DNA from 2 places in the Staphylococcus sp. 11262D007BW genome. Region 1 is predicted to be linked to the other one. Evidence: predicted binding sites of a transcription regulator. Region 1 holds the regulator's gene; the other holds the start of a gene.
What was found. Region 1 encodes Rex, which represses fermentation and respiration genes when NADH is low (regulators of the CRP and FNR family bind a similar motif). Its sites were predicted from a motif close to TTGTGAAATATTTCACAA; they were not measured.

Region 2: the regulator Rex is predicted to act here: its motif matches at 2,231-2,248, upstream of ACEE93_RS05420 (citrate synthase).

The regions. Positions count from the first base shown of each region.
Region 1 is NZ_JBPWPJ010000001.1:1,351,623-1,359,354, reverse strand. Features, by position in the region: gene tsaD (tRNA (adenosine(37)-N6)-threonylcarbamoyltransferase complex transferase subunit TsaD) at 1-805, shown strand, start outside; gene ACEE93_RS06740 (ABC-F family ATP-binding cassette domain-containing protein) at 1,021-2,970, opposite strand; gene ACEE93_RS06735 (redox-sensing transcriptional repressor Rex) at 3,122-3,757, shown strand; gene ACEE93_RS06730 (NtaA/DmoA family FMN-dependent monooxygenase) at 4,667-5,962, opposite strand; gene ACEE93_RS06725 (sucrose-6-phosphate hydrolase) at 6,347-7,732, shown strand, end outside.
Region 2 is NZ_JBPWPJ010000001.1:1,108,753-1,116,484, reverse strand. Features, by position in the region: gene pfkA (6-phosphofructokinase) at 1-40, shown strand, start outside; gene pyk (pyruvate kinase) at 58-1,818, shown strand; gene ACEE93_RS05420 (citrate synthase) at 2,324-3,442, shown strand; gene icd (NADP-dependent isocitrate dehydrogenase) at 3,494-4,759, shown strand; gene ACEE93_RS05410 (response regulator) at 5,063-5,767, shown strand; gene pnpS (two-component system histidine kinase PnpS) at 5,768-7,471, shown strand.

The DNA.
Region 1 (7,732 bases):
GGATGATGTGGATGCGATCGCAGTCACACAAGGACCAGGCTTAATTGGTGCGCTATTAGTAGGGGTAAGTGCAGCGAAAGCACTCGCCTTTGCGCATCAAAAACCGTTAATTCCTGTGCATCACATTGCTGGGCATGTGTACGCTAACCAATTAGAAGAACCGATGCAATTTCCGCTGATTGCTTTAATTGTTTCTGGGGGCCATACTGAACTGGTATATATGAAAGATCATCTTAATTTTGAAATCATAGGTGAGACACGTGATGATGCGGTTGGAGAAGCTTATGATAAGGTGGCTAGAACGATAGGATTAGCTTATCCTGGTGGTCCTGTGATTGATCAATTAGCAACTAAAGGGCAAGATGTATATGACTTTCCAAGAGTATGGTTAGAACCCGATAGCTTTGATTTTAGTTTTAGTGGATTAAAAAGTGCAGTGATTAACAAATTGCATAACTTAAAACAAAAAGGAGAAACCATTGTTCCTGAGAATGTAGCGACAAGCTTTCAAGAGAGTGTCATTGAAGTACTTGTAGGTAAAGCGATGAAAGCATGTGAAGCTTATAATGTTCAGCAACTCATTGTTGCGGGAGGCGTAGCAAGTAATAAAGGATTACGCAAAGCATTACAACAAGAAACAGAACAACGAAACATTGCACTTAAAATTCCAGAGCCCTCATTATGTACCGATAATGCGGCAATGATCGGTGCAGCAGGATACTATGTCTATCAAAAAGGCATCAGAGGAGATATGACATTAAATGGTAAAAGTAGTATGGATATCGAATTATATCAAACGATGTAATTTAACCTAATGCGCTAATGTCAATAGCGAACATTTGTACTTATGCACAATTTGTGAATAACTTGTGCATAAGTTTCTTTGTTGTGTGGGTAACATGTACATAATCACTTTCTATATATCATAAATCTAATGAAAAACCCTAGTAAATCGGCGCTTCATTTTAAACGTTATTTTATAGAATGTCGTACGCCACCATTACTAGGGATTATTTATAATTATTGATAGTCATCAAGTTGTAATTGTAATGTTTCCCATTCTGACAGGGTATCCTCAAGTTTTTGTTCAAGGGTTTGTCTTTCTTCTGATAATGATTGAGTCTTTTCATAATCATTCATCACATCTTCTTCTAACATTTGTGCATCAATTTCAGCAATCGATGCCTCAAATTGCGAGATGTTTGTTTCTAAATCCGAGATTTGTCGCTCTAGTTTTCTCTTTTCACGTCTAATGATTTTTTGATCTTGATAGTCATGTTGTTGCGTTGTAGCAGTTTTAGATGGACTAGGCTCTGTATTTGTTGCTTTTTGCTCTTGATATGCACTTAATGCTCGTTGTTCTTCTAGTTTATCAAGATAGTATTGATAATTACCTTGATAAACGGTTGCACCATGATGATCAAGTGCGACGATTTTATTCGCTAGTGCACGGATAAAATAACGATCATGCGAAACAAAGATTAAAGTGCCTTCAAAGTTTGTTAAAGCTTGTTCTAACATTTCTTTAGAATCAATATCTAAATGGTTCGTCGGCTCGTCTAAAATTAAAACGTTATTTTCTTCTAACATGAGTAAAGCGAGTTGAAGTCTTGCTTTTTCGCCACCAGATAAATCATGAATAATTTTATTAACATCATTTTGTGTGAAAAGAAAACGACCTAAAATAGCACGTATATCTTTTTCAGGAATATGTTTATATTGATCCCAAACGTAATCTAAAATCGTTTTATTAGATGAAAATTCTGCTTGTTTTTGGTCATAATAGCCAATTTTTAAGTTTGCACCTTGTACTATCTCACCAGACAAAGCGGGTAAACGTTGTGCAAGCGTCTTAATAAATGTTGATTTTCCAATACCATTTGGGCCGATAATCGCAATATGATCTCCTTTTTGCACCTCTAAATGAATTGGAGACGTAATCGGATGATCATAGCCAATTTCTAGATGTCTTATATGAAACACATCATTGCCTGTGTTACGTTGAAAATTGAACTGGATATTAGCACTTCTAGCATCAATCATAGGTTTCGCGATGCGTTCCATTTTTTCTAACATTTTGCGGCGACTTTTTGCCATACCACTTGTCGACGCACGTGTGATATTTTTATCAACAAACGTTTCAAGTCGTTTAATTTCCGCTTGTTGACGTTCGTATTCTTGTAGACGTTTTTCATAATATTGGTCGCGTAACTGAATGAATTTTTCATAGTTACCAATATAGTGTTTAACTTCGCCTAAAGAAACATCATAAATCTGTGTAACGATTTTATCTAAAAAGTAACGATCGTGTGAGATGATAACGATGGCGCCTTTAAAATAATTGAGATAATCTTCAAGCCATTCAGTGGTTTCCATATCAAGATGGTTCGTCGGTTCATCGAGTAATAGAATATCGGGTTCACTCAATAACATTTGAGCTAAAGATAAGCGTGTTTTTTGACCCCCACTAAAATCATTAACCGTACGATTGTAATCTTTTTCTGTAAAATTTAACCCATTTAAGACCGTTTTGATTTTACTATCAATTTGATAACCTTCTTGTTGTTCAAAAGTATTCGATAGTTGTTCATACCTTGATAGATGTTCTTGATAGGCGTCAGAATCATGAGCATCCGCATGTTCACTTAACCATTCCACTTCTTCTTCCATTTTTTTAGAGATAGATAGAAGGTCTTGGAAGGGTTTAGCCATTTCTTCATACACTGTATTTTGGGTATCTAAAGTCATTTGTTGGGTTAAATAACCAATGCGTAAATTTTTTACTTTTGATATATGGCCTTCATCATATGTCTCTGTACCAGCAATGAGTTTCATTAATGTTGACTTACCGGCACCATTTCGCCCAACTATACCAATACGTTCAGCGGTTTTTATTTCTAAATTGACATTTTCAAAGATTGTTTCGCCATCAAAGGATTTACTAATTTGACTTAATTGCATTAATATCATGAAGGACACTCCTCTCAAATACTTATTGTACAATAAAGCCACAAAGTATAAAATAGTTACTGTTTTAATACATAATAAATTCAGGTATAATTTAAGTATTAACTGTGAACAGTCTCACAAGAATGAACACTATTTCAAAGGAGGATAAATAGTGAAAGAAATAAATAAAATACCACGTGCAACATTGAAACGTTTGCCTTTGTATTATCGATTTGTAAATACCTTAAAGGCAAAAGGGGAAGATCGTGTAAATTCTAAAGCCATTAGTGAAGGTTTAAATATAGATTCAGCAACCATTCGTCGTGATTTTTCTTATTTTGGAGAATTAGGAAAAAAGGGTTACGGATATAATATAGACAGTTTATTAGAGTTTTTTAAATCAGAGTTGAGTGATTCAGAAGTCATCAATATAGGCGTTGTCGGTGTAGGTCATTTAGGGAAAGCATTAATCAATTATAACTTTTCCATACATGATGACATGACGATTACAGAAGCTTTTGATATAGACGAAGCATTGATTGGCACACAAATTGGAAATGTGACGGTTAAATCTATGGAAGACATCAAAAAATTAATAAAAGAACATCACATTGAAGTCATCATCTTAACGACACCAGCACGTGTAGCACAAGAAGTAACAGATTATCTTGTCGATAACGGCATCAAAGGCATATTAAACTTTACACCAAAACGCCTAAGCACACCAAACAACGTTCAAGTACATCAAATCGACCTAGGCGTCGAACTCCAATCCTTACTATTCTTCATGAAAAATTACGGGAACTAAAAACAGAGTGTGGACAATTGCAGTCAGGGTTCGATGTAATACCTAGGGACAAGCGAAAATCGCTCTTTGATTTTTGCGCGTCACGTAGTATTATCGAGAACCCTGCAATTGGGAGCCGGATTAAAACAAAGTGCGGAGTGCTGCGGTCAGAACTCGAGCAAAATCGAGCGCTGAACTCAAACCGGTCTTTGGTTTTAGTGAAGCGACTCATTTTGTCGAGAGTTTTGCAGCACGTAGCCGGATTAACAAAGTGCGGACAATTACGTGCACTTCGAACGCAGTGAGTTAGTGCACGTTATGCATGCGAATGAAGATGAGCAGGCGAACCGAGATTAACTTCGAACGCAGTGAGTTAGTGCACGTTATGCATGCGAATGAAGATGAGCAGGCGAACCGAGATTAACTTCGAACGCAGTGAGTTAGTGCACGTTATGCATGCGAATGAAGATGAGCAGGCGAACCGAGATTAACTTCGAACGCAGTGAGTTAGTGCACGTTATGCATGCGAATGAAGATGAGCAGGCGAACCGAGATTAACTTCGAACGCAGTGAGTTAGTGCACGTTATGCATGCGAATGAAGATGAGCAGGCGAACCTTTAAAACAATGCGCCTAGAGCTTTTTGTTGAGGGGACAACTTTTGAAGCAGTGTATAGCGCATAATCTGATGAATTAAATATTTAAACTGAGAGACGCAATCAAAAGAGGAGCCGTGCCAATGGGAAGGACACGACTCCTCTTTTTTGAGGAACATTTTTTTAATATTGGGAAGGGAGTTTTATAATTGGAGTATGGTTAAAGTATACAGTTAAAAAAGAGTGAAAAGTGAAACATTGCATGCTTTCCCGTATTTTGTGCTTAGCTGTAAAAGTGAGCACACTCAAAGACACCTAAGCATTCGTAATTGAACTTAATGTCGATTAAAGTGAGAAGCAATGCGAGCTTGCGCATAATCTTTACGAAAAACGCCTCTTTCCTGAAGAATGGGAATGACTAAATTGACAAATTGGTTAAAAGACTCAGGGATGGTTGGCGGCATGAGCATAAAGCCATCACAAGCCTCGTCTTTAAACCATGCAATCATTTCATCTGCTACTTTTTCAGGTGTACCTACGATGGTCTTATGACCAATCCAAGTCGAAAAACGCTCAAGTAATTGTCTTAAAGTAAGATGTTCTGTAATGACTGCATTTCGAATAGCTTCATACACTGAACGAGTCACTTTTTTAGGATGTGCTTCATAAGGTGGCAGCGTCGGTACCATTTCATCTAATTCCCAATGTTTTGTATCAAACTGAATGGCTTTTTCAAGTTGAGCTTGTTTATGTTGTAAAGGAATGAAACTATCTAACTTTTCTTTCATCTCATAAGCTTTTTGTTCATTTTCATGAACGTAAACAGTAAGGCCTGGCAATACAAGTGGTGGTGTACGTTTAAACTGTTGAGCGCGTTGATGAATATCATCTCGAAACGTTTTAGCATCATGTTTATTCCAAGCAATCGAAAAAATCGCATCCACATGTTGCGCTGCGACATTTCGACCAGGAATGGAAGTGCCGGCTTGAAAGAGTAAAGGTCTTCCTAGTTTATCAGAGGAAGGAATATTTAAAGCACCATCGACGTAAAAATGAGTGCCTTTATGATGAATCGGTTGAATATACTGCGCATCTAACCCTTTACCAGATTGTTTATCATTTTGAATCGCTTTATCAGAGAAAGAGGACCACAATCGCTTCATGACCTCGATAAATTCAGTTGCTCTTTCGTAACGTGTCTCTAGAGGTGGTAAAGTATGCATAGAATAGTTGTGGGCTTCTTTATCAAACTGTGAAGTAACGATATTGGCTCCTATTCTACCTTGAGAGATTGTATGTAAGCTTGATAACAAACGAGCAGCATGAAAGGGTTCATAAAACGTGCTTGAGATTGTACCGACTAAACCAATCGCATGCGTTTCTCGAGCAATGGCAGCTAGGGCGGTCATTGGTTCAAAATAATAAGAAAGGTGTCCAGTTTCTTCACCAGAAATATATTGTCCATCTGCTAAAAAGAAAGCATCCAATTTTCCACGTTCAGCTAATTGTGCAACTTCAATCAAATACTCAATCGTCCCAATTTCATTAATACGTGAGTGATCAAGTCGCCATGCAGCGGGGTGTAACCCTGTACTATAACACAACACCCCTAAGTGCATTTGTTTATCCATTTAATCATCCCCCTATATAATCTCTATGTTGAGTATAACAAAGAAACGATAGAATACTCAGATGATCCTCCTTCAATTGAAGCTCATAAAATAGAATATTGATATTAATTTTATATTTAAAGAGAAGTTAGGGTTGTCTGACATGAGCCTTTAGGAATATGATAAAATAGAATTTAAAGTTTTAAGGTGAAGTAACGTCATTCACCATTACATATTGAGTAAGGGAAACGACTGATATAAGTAATACAATCACAATATTAAGATTGATAGATACATATCAACAGAAAAGTCGTTTTTCTCCAAGATGAATATAAACGTTATAGTTTTTATATTCTATTGATAAACCAAGAAGTAACTAATACATTAAAGAGGAGGTACGCTTCCATGGAGCAATGGAGCCGAGATCAACGTTATCGAAAACTTGAAGATATTGATGATCAAACTTACGAAGCGCTTAAACAAAAAGTTGCTCAATCTTCTTTTCGACAACGATTTCATATACAACCTATAACGGGGTTGCTTAATGACCCAAATGGTTTAATTTATTTTAACGGGCAATATCATCTATCTCATCAGTGGTTCCCTTTAGGTGCTGTACATGGCCTAAAATATTGGGACCATTATAAAGCAACGAACTTAACCAATTTTAAACGTGAAGGCATTATTATGAAGCCAGATACGTCTTACGATAGTCATGGTGTGTATAGCGGAAGTGCCTTTGTATTTAACGATACACTTTACTATATGTATACTGCTAATCATCGTACAGCACAGTGGCAAAGAGAAAGTAGACAAATGATTGCTAAAGTAGATGAAAAAGGGGAAGTACATAAAATAACACCACCAGCTATTGAAGCACCGCCTGAAGGCTATACACAACACTTTAGAGATCCTAAAGTGTTTCAAAAAGATCATAAGCTATACGCCATCATCGGTGCTCAAAGAGAAGATATGACAGGCTGTGCGCTATTATATGAAGCGGATCACCCTGAAACACAATGGACATTTTTAGGAGAAATTCAAACGGACTTAACCAATTTTGGATATATGTGGGAATGCCCAGATTACTTTAATATTAATGGATATGATTTTTTAATGTTTTCTCCTCAAGGGGTAGAAGCGACCAATACTGCATTTAGAAATCAATATCAAAGTGGCTACATCATGGGTAAACTTGATTTTGACACGTTAGTATTTGAACATGGTCCTTTTCAAGAATTAGATCATGGTTTCGATTTCTATGCGCCGCAAACATTTGAAGATGAAGTAGGGCGACGTGTATTAATAGGGTGGATGGGCCTACCTGACACACAATATCCCACTGATGATGAAGGTTGGGCGCACTGTTTAACATTACCTCGCACATTAGTAGTAGAACATGGTCGATTGAAACAAAAACCACATATGCATTTACGAAAATTGCGTGGAGAAAAAGAAACAGCTCTAGGTTATGCTGACAAGTTTGTTAAACAATTAAATCCATACGAAGGTAAGCAATATGAACTTATTATTGATATTTTAGACAATGAAGCATCAGCGATTGAGTTCCAATTAAGAGCTTCAAAAATGGAACATACGACCATACGCTATAATAGCCGAACTAGAGAGGTTACTTTAGAGCGTTTTGATAGCGGTCAATTGCCATATCCAGTCGAAGGAACAGATCGTGTCGCAACATTGAATGAAGATTTATATCAATTGCGTATTTTTGTAGACACTTCAAGTATTGAAATTTTCTGTAATGAAGGAGACAAAGTTTTAACTTCTAGA
Region 2 (7,732 bases), 240 kb from region 1:
TCAACGTATGTTAGCGTTGACGAAAGAGTTATCGATATAATTTAGGAGGCAATAAATATGAAGAAGACAAAAATCGTTTGTACGATTGGACCAGCATCAGAATCTGAAGAAATGTTAGAAAAGTTAATGAAGGCTGGAATGAATGTAGCTCGATTAAACTTTTCACATGGTTCACATGAAGAACATGAGGCACGTATTCAAACAATTCGTAAAGTAGCGAAGAAACTAGACTTAAATATTGGTATCTTATTGGATACTAAAGGTCCAGAAATTCGTACGCATGATATGAAAAATGGTGCCATCAATTTAGAAAAAGGTTCTGAAGTCATCGTAAGTATGTCTCAAGTTGAAGGGACTGAAGATAAGTTTTCAGTCACATATGAAGATTTAATTAATGATGTAGAAGAAGGTTCATATATTTTACTCGATGATGGTCTTATTGAACTCCAAGTTAAAGAAATTCGTGAAGATGCTGGAGAAGTACTTTGTGATGTATTAAATAGTGGAGAACTTAAAAATAAAAAAGGTGTTAATTTACCAGGGGTTAAGGTTAATTTACCAGGTATTACGGATAAAGACGCAAACGATATTCGTTTTGGCATTGAACAAGATATCGACTTTATTGCAGCAAGCTTTGTTCGTCGTGCTAGTGATGTTCTTGATATACGTAAGCTATTAGAAGAAGCACAAAATACGAATATCAGTATCATTCCAAAAATTGAAAACCAAGAAGGTATCGACAATATAGATGATATATTAGAAGTATCAGATGGTTTAATGGTAGCTCGTGGAGATATGGGGGTTGAAATCCCACCAGAAACAGTTCCAATTGTTCAAAAAGATTTAATTCGCAAATGTAACAAATTAGGTAAACCTGTGATCACAGCAACACAAATGTTAGATTCAATGCAACGCAATCCTCGTGCGACACGTGCAGAAGCATCTGACGTAGCAAATGCGATTTATGATGGCACAGATGCTGTCATGTTATCTGGGGAAACAGCAGCAGGAAGTTATCCAGAAGAAGCAGTCAAAGCCATGAATAATATTGCGTTAGCTGCAGAAGATGCTCAAGCTTATAAAAAATTATTATCTGACCGTACAAAGCTTGTTGAAACATCATTAGTTAATGCGATTGGTGTGTCTGTAGCACACACAGCTTTAAACTTAAATGTTAAAGCGATTGTAGCGGCAACAGAAAGTGGTAATACAGCTCGTACGATTTCTAAGTATAGACCGAAATCAGATATTATTGCAGTTACACCTCGTGAAACAACAGCACGTCAATGTACATTAGTATGGGGCGTTTATCCAGTGGTACGTAAAGGTAATTACACAACAGATGAGTTATTAAATAATGCAGTTGCTACTGCGATTGAGACGGAACGTGTTGAAAAAGGTGATCTTATCATCATCACAGCTGGTGTACCAACTGGAGAAACAGGTACTACTAACTTAATGAAACTACATCTCATTGGTGAAGATATTGTGAATGGTCAAGGTATCGGTCGTGGTTCAGTGTGTGGACGTACAATCATTGTAAACGAAGCTAAAGAATTAGAAGGTAAAGATTTAACAAATGCCATTATTGTCACGTCATCAGTCGACAATGAAATGGTACCTTATTTAGACCAAGCAATTGGTTTAGTGACTGAAGAAGGTGGCTTAACTTCACCAAGTGCCATTGTAGGATTAGAAAAAGGTATTCCAACAATTGTGGGTGTAGAAAATGTAGCAGAAGCACTTCAAAACGATATGTTAGTAACAGTAGACGCTGCTCAAGGCAAAGTGTTTGAAGGTTACGCTAACGTGCTATAAAACATTGAACACTCCAGAATAGATACTAAATTTGGAGCAAACTTACTTTCGGGAGACCGTGATACGATCGGTTTCCCGGAGTATAGTTGTTTTAGGTCTTAAACTAATTTTTAATTGTAATAATTCCGTATAAAAGTTTGACAATGTGCTTTTATACGGTTCTTTTGTATCGTGATGGATATCATGAAATCAATTATATTTTGTTGAGAAATGTATTTAGTTCCAATACAATCACGTACATCACGCAATGATCATCACTCCTTGTTATTATTTATGATAAGTAAAGAGAATGACAGTGTTTCTATGTGATATTTTAAATTAAATTTGTTATACAACCGTTGATATGAGGCACTTTCATAAACTCATTTAGAATAATAGATAGTCAAATGTTCGACAATTCAGATAGCTTATGTTCTTAAAATGTTCACAAATATATCATTATTGGCTATAATAGTATATGAAAGCCATTACAAAAGGACGAATATAGAGTAAAGGGGAAATTCATATGGCAGAAGTAAAAAAAGGTTTAGAAGGGGTTATCGCTGCTGAAACAAAAATCAGTTCAATCATTGATAGCCAATTAACATATGCTGGATATGATATTGATGAGTTAACAGAAAACGCAGAGTTTGAAGAAGTCATCTTCTTATTATGGAATTACCGATTACCAACTAAAGAAGAGTTAGCAACATTAAAAGAAAAAATTCATGAATATATGACACTTAATGAGCGTATTTATCAACACTTTGAAGAATATGCGACTGATAAAGTGCATCCAATGACTGCATTAAGAACGTCAGTTTCTTATTTAGCGCACTTTGATAAAAATGCAGATGACAATAGTGAAGAAGCATTACAAGAAAGAGCGATTCGTATTCAAGCTAAAATTGCATCATTAGTAGCATCTTTTGCACGTGTACGTGAAGGTAAACAACCTGTAAAACCTGATGCTGAGTTAAATTATGCTGCAAATTTCTTGTATATGTTACGTGGTGAAAAACCAACAGATGTTGAAGTTGAAGGCTTTAATAAAGCATTAATTTTACATGCCGATCACGAATTGAATGCTTCTGCATTTACAGCAAGATGTGCAGTGTCATCTTTATCAGATATGTATTCAGGTATTGTTGCTGCAGTTGGCTCTTTAAAAGGACCTCTACATGGGGGCGCGAACGAACGTGTTATGAAGATGTTAACTGAGATTGGTTCAATAGATAACGTTGAATCATACTTAGAAAAAGCATTTGAAAATAAAGATAAAATTATGGGCTTTGGTCACAGAGTTTATAAAAATGGTGACCCAAGAGCAAAATACTTAAAAGAAATGAGTCGTAAAATTACTGAAGAAACAGGACAAAAAGAATTATTTGAAATGTCAGTGAAAATTGCGGACATTATGGAAAAAGAAAAAGGATTATTCCCTAATGTCGATTTTTTCAGTGCGACTGTTTACCACAGCATGAATATCGATCATGACTTATTTACACCAATTTTTGCGGTGAGTCGTACAGCAGGATGGACAGCACACATTCTTGAGCAATTAAGAAATAACCGCATCATGCGTCCTCGTGCAACTTATGTTGGTGAACAAGGACGTAAATACGTTGCTATTGAAAATCGTTAATTCATAACAATAAAACATAGATTTGCTTAAATACTATTCGGAGGGATTCTTATCATGAGTGAAAAAATCGTAAAAACAGATTCAGGATTACAAGTACCAAATCAACCTGTTATTCCATTTATTATTGGTGACGGTATTGGACCAGATATTTGGAATGCTGCTAGTCGTGTGATTGATGCAGCTGTTAAGAAAGCTTATAACGGCGAAAAAGAAATCGACTGGAAAGAAGTACTTGCTGGGCAAAAAGCTTACGACCAAACTGGAGAATGGTTACCTAAAGAAACATTAGATACGATTAAATCTTATTTAATTGCCATCAAAGGACCACTTACAACACCAATTGGTGGCGGTATTCGTTCATTAAATGTTGCGTTAAGACAAGACTTAGACTTATTTACATGTTTACGTCCTGTACGCTGGTTTAAAGGAGTACCTTCACCAGTTAAAAGACCTGAAGATGTGGATATGGTGATCTTCCGTGAAAATACAGAAGATATTTACGCAGGTATCGAATTTAAAGAAGGCACAGACGACGTTAAAAAAGTCATTGATTTTCTTCAAAATGAGATGGGTGCTACAAACATTCGCTTCCCTGAAACGTCAGGTATCGGTGTTAAACCAGTATCTAAAGAGGGAACTGAGCGTTTAGTACGTGCAGCCATTCAATATGCATTAGACAATAATCGTAAATCTGTAACATTAGTTCACAAAGGTAACATTATGAAGTTTACAGAAGGTGCCTTTAAGCAATGGGGTTATGACCTAGCAGAACGTGAATTTGGTGAAAAAGTCTTCACTTGGCAACAATACGATAAAATTGTTGAAGAACAAGGTAAAGACGCGGCAAACGAAGCGCAAGATAAAGCCGTATCAGAAGGTAAAATTGTGATTAAAGATTCAATTGCTGATATTTTCTTACAACAAATCTTAACACGTCCAGAAGATCATGATGTTGTTGCAACAATGAACTTAAATGGTGACTATATTTCTGATGCCTTAGCTGCACAAGTTGGCGGAATTGGTATCGCACCTGGTGCAAATATTAACTATGAAACAGGTCACGCTATCTTTGAAGCAACACATGGTACAGCGCCTAAATATACTGGATTAGATAAGGTTAACCCTTCATCTGTATTATTATCAGGTGTATTAATGTTAGAACATTTAGGTTGGCAAGAAGCTGCAGATTTAATTACGAACTCTGTCGAAAAAACAATTGCATCTAAAGTTGTAACGTATGACTTTGCACGTTTAATGGATGGTGCAACTGAAGTGAAAACATCTGAATTTGCAGATGAATTAATCAATAATTTATAAAATTAACACTATCTTTCAAAATAGCATTAAGCGGTTGGTGGAATGACTTCCCCAACCGTTTTATTTTTTGTAAATGCCAATGCTCATTATAATTATTTCTTTAAGTCCTATTTAAAAATCTTTATGTATACAACAAACACTTAATAATTAATCAATAGTGATGTGTAGTTATATCGTATTGTCATCGTAATTTTAAATAAATGCTAATTTTATATTAAGATATTGTAAAGTTACTTAAATATATGTGATTTTTAAGACTTGTTTAAGTTATAATGAAGAAAAATAGTACTAGGAGGTAACGGCATGGCCCAAAGAGTGCTTGTTGTAGATGATGAGCAGTCCATTGTGACATTATTAAAATATAACCTTGAACAAGCAGGTTACATCGTTGAAATTGCACAAGATGGTGAGGAAACTTTAAATAAAGTTCAGGAAGTAAATCCAGATTTGATTGTATTAGATGTAATGTTACCAAAAAAAGATGGTATTGAAGTATGTAAGACAATCCGATCTGATAAAAATCAAGTACCAATTTTAATGTTAACAGCAAAAGATGATGAATTTGATCGTGTGTTAGGTTTAGAATTAGGTGCAGATGATTATATGACTAAACCATTTTCACCACGAGAAGTAGTCGCGCGTGTTAAAGCTATTTTAAGACGTTCTTCTCAAGTACAAACAACAAATAACTCTGAAGAAGATGAAGATATTCTTATTGGTTCTATACGCATTCGTCCAGATTATTTTGAAGTTTATCGCGACGGAGAACTGCTGGAATTAACACCAAAAGAATTTGAATTATTACTTTATCTTATTGAGCGACAAGGCCGTGTAATTACACGTGAACATATGTTAAATTCGGTATGGAATTATGAATTTGCTGGAGATTCTCGAATCGTTGACGTACATATTAGTCATTTACGTGAAAAACTTGAAGAAAACCCTAAACAACCTCAGTTTATTAAAACGGTGAGAGGATTAGGCTATAAGTTGGAGCGTCCTAAATAAATGATTAAATTTTACCATAAGCTTTTAATGATACTTACAACGATTACAGTTGTAAGTTTTCTTCTATTAGGCTTTATTGTACATAATGCAATTTATACAATCTCTGTGAATCATCAAGAAAATGAACTGACCAAACAATCCCAACAAATCCTTTCTTTGTATAATTCTCAGGATGAATCTAGAATTCAGTTATTGGCTAATATTTATAAAGCGAATATGATGATTATTGATGGCAATGACCAAACTAAATTTAATTCTGGTAATAATTATGGTATAGAAAGTCAAAATGAAGAGATTCTACAACAACTTCAAACAGACCGTAGTGCTTATATTTTAAATAGTAAAGATGGCGAATATCTATATGGTTTTAAAAGTAACAATATCACAATTTTAATCAGTGGCACTTATACCATTGTTTACAATTTACAACTCGAATTTTGGAAATATCTTATTTTAATTTGTCTCTTCTTTATTGCATTAATTTATTTTTCTGTACGCTATATCAATCGGACTTATATTCAACCTATTAATGAAGTGTCATATGCCGCTTCTTTATTAACAGAAGGGAATTATAAAGTACGCGTGCCGGAAAGTAGTGTAAAGGAAACAAAAGATTTATACGTTACGATTAACGTATTAGCAAGACGGTTAGATTATTTGAATAAAGAACAAAAAATTCAACGCAATCGATTGGTGACGACGTTGGAAAATATTCCGAGTGCTGTGTTAATGATAGATAAACAAGGTATCATTGTTTTAGCCAATCAAACGTATTATGAAATCTTTAACCAAACTGAAAATATTGAACAACACAACTATGAATTATTATTACCTGAATCAATCAAATCATTAGTCGTTAAAAGTTTTAAATCTGAGCAATCTAAACATGAACAAATTGAAATTTATGTCAATAGTATTCATCAGAAGTTTTTTGATGCGTCATGTGTTCCGATTTTATCAAGACATCGTAAACAATTAGAAGGCATGGTCATCGTGTTACATGACATCACGAAATTAAAGAAACTTGAAAATTTAAGACGTGACTTTGTTGCGAACGTCTCACATGAACTTAAAACGCCAATTACATCGATGAAAGGATTTACAGAAACGTTAATAGACGGTGCTAAAGATGACCCAGAATCGTTAGATATGTTTTTAAATATCATTTTAAAAGAATCTAACCGTATTCAGTCTTTAGTAGAAGACCTCTTAGATTTATCCAAAATAGAACAGACTCAAAAAATTATAAAAGAGCCGATGAATTTATCTGAGGTAGCTCAATCCGCTCTGTCAGTGATGCAACCCATTGCTGAAGAGAAATCAATTCAATTGATTGATGCGATTGAACCTGATACGACTATTTTAGCTGAAGAAAATAAAATATCTCAGGTCATGGTTAATTTACTGTCTAACGCAATTCATTATTCACCGGAACATCGCTCTGTAAAGCTTAGTGTCTATACTGATCAACACGCAAAAGTAATAGAAGTAGCGGATGAAGGTATTGGAATGAAAGAAGAAGATAAATATCGTATCTTTGAAAGATTTTATCGAGTGGATAAGGCGAGAAGTAGAGCATCTGGTGGTACAGGGTTAGGCTTATCCATCACTAAGCACATTGTAGAAAGTTATGGAGGTAGTATAGAAGTAGAATCAGAATTAAATGTTGGATCTACTTTTAAAGTGATTTTTCCAGAAAACTAAATGACTAAATAGAAAGTTTAAAAGATAAAATAATGACGTCTTTATGTTAAAAATAAGTAAGGTTACCATTAAGGTTTGGGGTCCGAACAGGCTTTAATGATACTTCTAAACTTATGATTATTAAACATAAAGGCGTCATTTTTTGAGAAATTGAAAGGTGGCATATATCTTACATAGGATATTCTTTAAATCACTTAAATGATAGAAATCTATAAATCATCTTAAATCGTTTATTGCTCTTTTCCTTAATATGATAAAATA